Regions from separate parts of the Paenibacillus sp. P2(2022) genome, predicted to be linked through region 1. Evidence: riboswitches for the same ligand, from Rfam matches in the RefSeq annotation. Region 1 holds a riboswitch; each other region holds the start of a gene.

Region 1 (3,281 bases):
GCTGGATTGCATCCTGAATATGATCTTGAAATTGATTTTCCAACAGATCTTCCTTATGATGTGTTTCGGCAGGGCGGCTCAACGGACAACCAGATTTTACTGCTTGGACGTCAGGGCGAGGTGCGGGAAATATCCGAAGTTTCAGAAATTGTGCGCTCAATAAGTGGCATTCACCGAGGAAAATATCACATGTATTTTCCCCAAAATAAATTGAACGGGGTAAAAGACAGGCTTCCTGCCGAAATAAGGAATTATTTTGTCAAACAATAGACAAATATATAGAAATGTAAGTAAAAAAAGGAGATGAAAACCTTGGATTTATTCGACACTCATACTCACCTGGATGCCCCACAATTTGACGAAGACCGTGAAGAAGTTATAGCACGTGCTGTCGAATCAGGAGTAACACGGATGATCAATATCGGATTTAATCGTGAGACCATTCCATCCACCATGAAGCTGGCTGAGACGTATGATTTTATTTATGCGGCCGTTGGATGGCATCCGCAGGATGCTATTACAATGCAGGAGGGGGATTTAGAATGGATTGCATCGTTATGCAGTCATAAAAAGGTTGTAGCGATCGGAGAGATCGGTCTGGATTACTATTGGGATACATCACCAAAGGATGTACAGCAGCGGGTGCTTCGAAACCAAATTGGTCTGGCACGTGAGCTCAACATGCCAATTGTTATCCATAACCGGGATGCGCATGAAGATATTGTGAGAATTTTACGTGAGGAAAAGGCGAGCGAGATTGGCGGAGTCATGCACTCCTTTTCTGGGAGCTGGGAGACCGCTAAAATGGTGCTGGATATGGGCTTTCACCTTTCCTTTGGCGGGCCCATAACGTTCAAAAATGCCAAGCAGCCAAAAGAGGTACTGGCCCAGGTTCCGCTGGATCGTCTGCTGATTGAAACGGACGCACCATACTTGACGCCTCATCCGTTTCGCGGGAAGCGAAATGAGTCGGCCCATGTGAGATTGGTGGCAGAGGCAGCCGCCCAAATTAAGGGAATTACGGTGGAGGAATTGGTATCCATTACGACCCAAAATGCTTTGGAACGATTTGACATTCAGTGAAAAAGCGAAGAAATCAATCAAAATAAAGAGATAGACGGAGCTAATTATGATTTTGTTGCAGGAAACTCAAGAATATTACAATTTTTTAACCGAATATTTTAAAAAATGTACTTGAAACCTGCTTTACAACATGCATGGAAACAGGATATCATCTTTTCAGTGAATTGTTGTTGAGTGTAAACATCAACAAATCATTTCATGAACCAGTCTCGCTGAGTCCCTTTTGCAGGGAACGGGGGAACCGATATGGCTTACAGTACGTCCGGCGTATGTGCAAGAGAGAATGTCTCTTCAGCAGCCGGCTCAACCGAAATTCATTTCCCGAATGGGATGAACAGGTAGAGAAGCCGTATTTCGATTTCTTTCTGGGTCTTCGGGGTGAATGTGAAGGCGACCGCCATGAGCGGTTGACCTAAGCTAGGGCGACTCTCTACGTCCGAACCCGACAGCTAACCCCGTAAGCGTAACAAGAGAGAAGCCATCTCGTGCATGAGTTTTCCCGCATATTCACACATGTCGGAAGCCACGAAAGAGCTCTCTAGTCTCTTTCTTTGGCTTTTTTTGTTGTGAATAAAAGAAAATCTGTCATCATACTGTGGTTAAACAGGGGAGGACAGCATGCCGCGAAGACGGGTACATGGTGCAGGACAGTCGCAGTACGGGCTTGTCTTGTAGAAAATCTGTTATAGTCACGTCAACGATCAACTATGTCTTACTCCAGACGGCGGGCTATGTAAGGAGGACGGAGGAAATGGGCATTTTCCGAAAAGAGGAGACCCATGAGTCACGCTCATCCAGCATGTCTTACGTATTACGTTGGAAGCAAGAGAATGTGCGCCAGGCTGCTTTGGTTGCTATTTTTCTAATCGCACTAACGATTATGATTTCAATTCTGATGTACACGCAATCTAAAAAACAAGTCTTTTTTGTCATCGATGGTAAGGCATCTGCGGTAGAAACCCGGGAATCCAAGCTCCAAGATTTGCTCAATGAGCATTCTATTTCACTTCAGCCGCATGATACAATTTCCATGCCGCTAAATGGGGCAGTACAGGATGGGGATCGCGTAGTCATTAAACGTGCCAATCAGGTTAAAGTATCCTCAGGCAATAAGACGAAAAAGCTGTACACAACAGAAAATACAGTAGAGGGTGCCATTCGCACTTCGGGCTATAAATTATCATCAACGGATAAAGTTTACCCTGCGTTGGATGCCTCTGTTTCAGCTAACATGGACATAAAAATCGTCCGTGTGAAGAAACAGCAGGTCGAACAGAAAAAACAAGTGCCTTATCAGGTCATCAAAACGGCAGATCCAAGTCTCTATAAAGGCGATAATCGAGTCATTCAAAGTGGCAAATCGGGTGTGGTAGTCCAGCATGTTCAAAAGGTATACCATGATGGAAAATTGGTATCCAAACAGCTGGTCAACAAGGAAGTCGCACAGAATCGTGTGGATAAGGTAATTGCGGTAGGAACGAAGAAGAAACCGGTCGTTCTAGCTGCTTCCATCGGCCCTAAAGATGCGGTTAAGGCTACAAAGGTTAGTTCGGGCAGTGCTGTCCGTAAAGCAGGTATTAATTTTAATTATAGAAAAGTTTTACAAAATGTCTCCATGACGGCGTATTCCGCACAGGAGCCAGGTATCGGTACACGTACCGCCTCCGGCACGCGTGTCACGGAAGGACGCACCATCGCTGTCGATCCGAGTGTAATCCCAATCGGGTGGTGGGTGTATATTGAAGGGGTGGGCTTCCGCCGTGCGGAGGATACCGGTGGCGCGATTAAAGGCCACAAAATCGATGTGTATTATGAGAGTTTAAGCCGGGCCAACCAATTTGGTCGTAAGCACGGTAAAACCGTATATGTTATCGGACCTGTAAAGCCGGAAATCAACTAAAACAGGTTGTGTATGTTGAGGACAATGCGATAGTATTAACAACATAGTTATGCCATGCTAAGAAGAGGATACCCTCTTCTTATTTTGTTTTCAAAAGCAGGGAAAGATAAATATATGTTGCTGTGTAGCAGTGGAGGGGAAACGAAGATGATCAAGGAAGTGATCGTGGTGGAAGGCCGGGATGATACGGTAGCCATTCGCCGTGCTGTCGAAGCAGATACGATAGAAACTGGCGGTTCAGCCATTAATAAAATGACGCTGCGGAAAATTGCATTGGCGCAGGAACGGCGGGGGGTCA
Region 2 (3,281 bases), on a different contig from region 1:
TAGCCAACAATGAATTTGAGGAGCCTTGGCTGGATGAAGGCTTCACCTCCTATGCAGAGGAACGGCTCATGGAACAAGAATATGGGCTTACCCCCAACTTGCCATTACAATCGGGACAGGTAGCTTCCCCACAGCCGCTAAACCGCGAATCCTGGAAGTACGGATCGGCGGCTGAGTATGCGCAAAATGCCTATTCACGAGGTAAATTAGTACTACGAGGTATTGAGCGTCAGGTGGGTATGAAAAAAATGGACCGGATTATGCGGACCTACGTCCAGACTTATCGATTCAAGCATCCGACCTCACAGGATTTTCAACATGTCGTGGAGAGAGTGACCGGACGATCATGGAGCCACTATTTTGAACAATATGTATATGACGGCCAGATGGCGGATTTTTCAGTCGATCGCATCATGAACCACAAGCTGGAGAATGGATACGAAGCAGTCGTGACGCTCAGCAAAAAAGGAGCAGATTATCCCAAAATCCCTGTTCAATTTACCTTCAAGGATGGCACAACGATATTCAAGGCATGGGATGGTGCGGGCAAAAGTACAACTTTCCGACTCAAAAGCGCTTCCCCCGTGTCCTATGTGACTGTAGATCCTCTATACACTATTGCACTGGAGAACAAGCATATTAATAATAGCCTGAAGGCTGAATTGGATGAAAAACAACAAACCCGTTGGAGTGTAAGTGTAACCAAGCTGTTGGAGACACTGCTTGGAAGTCTGTCATGGTGAGGTGTCTATAGATGCGGACTGTTATAAAAGAAGGCTGGGCGCTGGTACGCATACGCTTTTATATCGTTATCATTTTATTTCTGTATCGTCTGCTGTGGGGAGTATTTCTCTATAGGCTGGTACAGTCTGCCGTTATCCCGCTGCTGCTACGTTATCCTGATCAGAGCCAAAACGAACTGGGAAAGACCTTGTTTTGGATGGAGGGCCAGATCGCCTTGATGGACAGCCGGGAAGTACATATGTACTTGTGGATATTACTAGGGGCGACCGTATTGCGCATACTAATCACTCCCTTCATTAGAGCTGGCATATATCAAAGCCTGCATACCGATGCGTCTGAACCGCAAAGCCTGTCCTTCTTCAAGGGGATGAAACGCCACGGTATGTCATCGCTATTGTATTACATCATCGAGTTGGGTTTGCTGCTGCTTCCCGCCTTTTGGGTGGTACCGAGACTCTATCCTATTGTAGTAGGAACGTTGCAATCTTCCTCTTACCTGCTACATTTGTTGCCCTATGCCATGGGGTGGATAGCTTACGGTTGGGTCATTCGGCAGTGCATCCTGTATATGCAGTTGGGCACTGTCAGTGGTCACACCATACTATCCTCCCTGCTCGCCTTCTTTCGCCAGCTTCTTCCGGCTGTTGGTGTATCCCTGTTGCTCGGTACTTGTGTGTTGCTAGTTTTCGGTCTATTTGGCACCGTGGCGATGATTTGGACGGGTATGTTGGCACTGATTCTCCAGCAATCGTATCATTTTGTTACCAGTCTGGTCAGGCTGTGGCATATCAGTTCACAGTATCGGCTATGGCACATCGATATCTCCAGCAGAGGCTAACCCCTCACAATATCCTCTCTCCTGCATTTTCAGCTGTCGAAAAAACTTTTTTCTTTCCCGTGCAAACGGCACATAACTGAATACTGTTAACAGAATCTGTTCCTAGAGCGTTAGGGACAGATTTTTTTTGTAACTTTTTGCGATGAAACATTTGCCAAAGCCTGCTGTCTTTGTTACAATAATCGCAGTGAACTGATAGTAACAACTTTGTAATCTTTATTGTAACCTTTATCTTAAAAACATCGTTGTCGTGAATACTGCTCTCCAAGGTGCACATCTTAAGTTAAGCCTAATTCCTGGCACCTAGGAAGCGGGGGAACCAGTTTGGGTGAATTGATCTCGCAACAGAGTGGTCATAGGGGAACCTTCTACCGAATCCTTAAGCTAACCTCGCAGGCATTGGAAGGGGTATATTTTTTTTGAAGAAGAAGCTAACGATCGCAGCCATGGGTCTCGCCATTGCCTTTACATCTTTTACATTCGGTGGCAGCAGTGCATTTGCAGACTCTAAGATGGACCAGGTCATCCAAGATGCCAAAGGAACGAACTACAGAAGCGGAGGCACTACACTCGAGGGATTCGATTGCTCCGGCTTCACAATGTATGTATTCAACAAACTGGGAATTAAACTGCCGCATCAATCTGGATCACAATTCAAAATGGGTTCTTCTGTATCCCGCGATGAAATGAGACCAGGCGACCTGGTGTTCTTCAACACCACAGGAAGAGGCGTTTCCCATGTAGGTATCTTCGTAGGTGAAGGGAAATTCGCCCACTCCTCGACTTCACGTGGTGTAGTAGTTAGCTCACTGAACGAAAATTATTACGCTAACCGTTATGTCGGTGCAAAAAGAATTATGAGCACAGACGCTTACCATTCTGTAGCTTCAGATATTCCTGATGACGACAACGTAGAATAACTACCGCACAGCAAGCTAACCCTAGCCGCAATTTGATTCTGGCCGGAATCGAATTGCGGTTTTTTATGTCCACTACATCGCAATGATTATCATTACTGACGAACTGACACCTCAAAAGGTTTCAATTTTAGCGAACATCGTCGGTTTTACCGTCACCGCTGGGGGAGCATATGAGCAGTAAATCCTTCTTATTGAATGTATACCCGACTTAGGTACGAAATAAACACGCTTGCCATTCTCCTACAACTTGTCTACAATCTGTGGTTAATGATTGAAGTACCTGCATAAGGAGGAATGGAAAAGTGCCGGCCTCAATATCCAACTACCGGATCGTACCGATGGACGAGCATCAAGCGGCTGAAATCTGTGAGTGGCGCTATGATCCCCCCTACAACATATACGGCTGGCTTCCCTGGGAACAAATGAAGGCACTTGAAGTCGAATTTGGAAGTCCCACGCTTCGCCAAGAGCAATATGTTGCGGTCCTGGACGAAGAGAATGAGCTGACGGGATTTGCTCAATATTTCCCTATGGTCGGTGTGACCCGGCTGGGTCTTGGAATGCATCCCGAAAGATGCGGACATGGCACAGGCTCCGATTTTGTCCGGGCCATTGCCGAGGAAGCCAGACGGCGGCATCCGCAGAATGAAATTGACCTAGAGGTTCTCACTTGGAATCAGCGGGCTATCCGAGCCTACAAGGCAGCTGGATTTGAGCTGACGGATACCTATGAACGCCAGACTCCAGATGGCAGAAAACCGTTCCATTGTATGGTATAT
Region 3 (3,281 bases), on a different contig from region 1:
TCCGCTTCATGATGTGCTTCTCTTCAGTCGTGTAGGACTTCACTCAATCACCAGCATAATTTTAATAGGACAGGTACATAATAGCTGAGAGCACCACTAGGTACCACTGCACGGAAAGGGGGAATACAAATGCGGTACAGGGGAGTGTTGCCATGTTTAGCACTGTTACTAGCATTTTCAAGTTTTCCCGTTCACGCTGACACGCCTCCCAACATCGGAACGCCCCATCCCAAGGAAGCTACTGTCGCTACTTCGGTATATCAAAGTAAAGATCGAGCTACTCCAACATTAGCGATGCTACGAAAAAAGCATGCGGACATTTTTAAAATGTGCGGCCCGCACACCCGCCAAATTGCCTTAACCTTTGATGATGTGCCCGATTCAAGGTATACGCCGCAGGTTTTGGACGTATTACACGCAAACGGTATCAAAGCTACGTTTTTTATCGTCGGCCATCGTGCGGAAAAGCATCCGGGGATCATACGCCGCATCATCCGCGAGGGTCATGCTATAGGAAACCATTCCTATACTCATCCGGATTTCAGGAAGGCCACACCAGAACGCTTTCGCCACCAGATTACAAAAACAGAACGCATTTTAGAAGCCAGCGCAGGTTTTCAGCCCAGATTAATACGACCACCCTATGGTGAAATCACGGAGCCTCAAATTCAGTGGGCGCGTCGTCATGGGTACATGATCGTCAATTGGAATGTGGACTCTCTAGACTGGAAGGGATTAAGCAAAACACAGATTCAGCGTAACGTGATCCCGGCTACCAGACCTGGCTCCATTATTTTAATGCATGCAGGTGGAGGTCAAAGTTCCAACTTGCAAGGTACTGTCCAAGCTTTGCCGGGTCTAATCCACTCTTTAAAAGCTAAGGGCTACAAGTTTGTCACAGTCCCCCGGCTACTTCACACATCGGAACGAAAATAACAGTATGTCTAAGCCTCGTATATACCAACAACGTAAAAAGGCTGCCTTGACGAGCAGAATGCTTCTGCTTGTAAGACAGCCTTTTTTAGCGATAAACGACCGTACTGATAAGAAGTCGTCCCAGTTATATGTTGTGTGCTATAATATTAAGTTTACATAATATATATTATGTTTAATGAAATCAAATATATGCACAATGCTATTTATCAATAACGTACAGTTTCACATTTTGGAAGCCGAAGTCGTTCACGAATGATTTGTTGCCAGGGATAAAGATATCAATCCGCTTTCCGGTAATAGCGCTGCCCTGATCACGGGCAACGGCTACAAAAGAATGGTCTGGCAAGCCGGGATGGGAATAGCCTGTAACTAGCACCTTTGTTCCCATAGGAATGACTTTCGGGTCTACTGCAATTGTACCCAGTTTAAGCGGATTACCGTAGTAATCGACTGCACCCCATTTGCCATTTTCATCAGCTGCGGCTGAATATGCTGTTGCTTTAACATCAACAACTTTACTGTAATTGAATGTTTTGCCCCATGCTTCAATTGTTGGCCTCTCATTCGCTGGTGCTTTCTCCGTAAGAAGCTGTGGTTTCGAATCCGAAGCCGTCTTCACACTTTTTTCGTCTGGCACTTTAATTTGTAGACCTGCATATATGTTGTTGGACGCAATATCCGGGTTAGCCTTCGTCAAGTCATCTACCGATACCCCATAACGTTGAGCAAGCAAAAAGAAAGTATCGCCTTCTTTGGCAGTATGAAGCGAAGCAGCATTTGCTACTCCTGCTGTCTGTGCCAATCCTGCAATCGCTGCGGCAAGCACCGCAAATTTCATGGTTTTTCCAATATGTTTTAAGTGTTTCAAAGATATGTACCTCCTCTGTTATGCCTGCGAAGTTAGCTGTCGGATTCGGACTCAGGAGAAGCCCTATGCTTGTGCAATTCACCCCTAGGCATATTCCACAACATCTATATGACGCATTGGAATAATTGCCGTTGTTACGTCCCCCGCACTTCCCATGGTTTGAGCCCAGCACCTGAGTAATTGTTATCATTGCTGCTGCCCCGGTAAGTTTTGGCTTACTGCATAATATCACAATTTTGTAACCTTATCTGCATGAAAATGTTGGGAACCTTGAACATCATACTATATCCATTACAATTTTGTCATCAAAAATCGGTTTTTTGTTACGAAAATATGGAGATATGGTGACAAAAGGAGAAAAGCCCTCCGTGAAATATCATCACGAGAGGGCTTTGTCAATAATTCATAAAAGCATTTTCTTACAGCACTTTAGCCAGAAAATCACGGGTACGATCATGGCTTGGAGTTCCGAAAACTTGCTCCGGCGTACCTTGCTCTATAATTTGACCGTTGTCCATAAAGATGATTCGGTCTCCTACCTCACGAGCAAAGCCCATTTCATGCGTCACGATCACCATCGTCATGCCGCCTTCAGCGAGCTTCTTCATCACATCCAGAACCTCTCCAACCATTTCAGGGTCCAGGGCAGAGGTAGGTTCATCAAACAGCATTACGTGCGGCTGCATGGCGAGAGCACGTGCTATCGCTATACGTTGCTTTTGACCGCCAGATAACTGGTTCGGGTAGGTATTCTTCTTATCCTCAAGACCCACGGTCCGCAGGAGCTCCAACGCAATTTTCTCCGCTTCTTTCCCCGATTGCTTCTTCACCTTCGTTGGTGCAAGCGTCAGATTCTGCAGTATTGTTTTATGCGGAAACAGATTAAAATGTTGGAAAACCATCCCCATCTTCTCTCGAGTCGCATTAATATTATGACCACGGGCCGTAATCGGCTCACCCTCAAACAAGATTTCCCCTTCTGTTGGCTGTTCCAACAGATTCATACAACGCAAAAACGTACTTTTCCCCGAACCACTCGGGCCGATAATGACGACTACTTCACCTTTGGCGATATCTATATCAATGCCTTTTAAAATTTCATTCTTACCGAATGATTTACGCAGTTGTTTAACGGTGATCACTGGCTCTCAACTTCCTTTCCCATAAACCCAACAGCTTAGATAAGCTAAATGTCATTACAAAATAAATAGCGGCTGCGATTACGAACGGACTTAAGCCTTCGTAGGTAATATTCTTAATGACCTGGGCTTGATACATAATGTCCACCATCCCAATGGTCGAAATAATAGAAGATTCTTTAATGATCGTAATGAACTCATTACCAATAGCAGGCAATATAGATTTAAATGCTTGCGGTAAAATAACGTGACGCATCGCTTTGCCTCGTCCCATCCCGAGCGAGCGGGCAGCTTCCATCTGTCCACGGTCTACGGCCTGAATACCAGCACGGAAAATT

Evidence for each region. Region 1 has a riboswitch for cyclic di-AMP ahead of MMB75_RS23095 (3D domain-containing protein). Riboswitches for the same ligand answer to the same signal wherever they lie in the genome.
Region 2: it holds a riboswitch for cyclic di-AMP, as region 1 does, so the genes downstream of both, MMB75_RS25150 (C40 family peptidase) here and MMB75_RS23095 (3D domain-containing protein) in region 1, are expected to answer to the same signal.
Region 3: it holds a riboswitch for cyclic di-AMP, as region 1 does, so the genes downstream of both, MMB75_RS05980 (3D domain-containing protein) here and MMB75_RS23095 (3D domain-containing protein) in region 1, are expected to answer to the same signal.

The regions. Positions count from the first base shown of each region.
Region 1 is NZ_JAKWFI010000011.1:11,807-15,087, forward strand. Features, by position in the region: gene MMB75_RS23085 (HD domain-containing protein) at 1-270, shown strand, start outside; gene MMB75_RS23090 (TatD family hydrolase) at 313-1,083, shown strand; cyclic di-AMP (ydaO/yuaA leader) riboswitch at 1,284-1,563, shown strand; gene MMB75_RS23095 (3D domain-containing protein) at 1,835-2,983, shown strand; gene rnmV (ribonuclease M5) at 3,131-3,281, shown strand, end outside.
Region 2 is NZ_JAKWFI010000017.1:16,287-19,567, reverse strand. Features, by position in the region: gene MMB75_RS25160 (M1 family metallopeptidase) at 1-743, shown strand, start outside; gene MMB75_RS25155 (hypothetical protein) at 755-1,582, shown strand; cyclic di-AMP (ydaO/yuaA leader) riboswitch at 1,859-1,996, shown strand; gene MMB75_RS25150 (C40 family peptidase) at 2,002-2,502, shown strand; gene MMB75_RS25145 (GNAT family N-acetyltransferase) at 2,805-3,281, shown strand, end outside.
Region 3 is NZ_JAKWFI010000001.1:1,314,064-1,317,344, reverse strand. Features, by position in the region: gene MMB75_RS05985 (polysaccharide deacetylase family protein) at 130-936, shown strand; gene MMB75_RS05980 (3D domain-containing protein) at 1,136-1,804, opposite strand; cyclic di-AMP (ydaO/yuaA leader) riboswitch at 1,811-1,980, opposite strand; gene MMB75_RS05975 (amino acid ABC transporter ATP-binding protein) at 2,224-2,946, opposite strand; gene MMB75_RS05970 (ABC transporter substrate-binding protein/permease) at 2,933-3,281, opposite strand, start outside.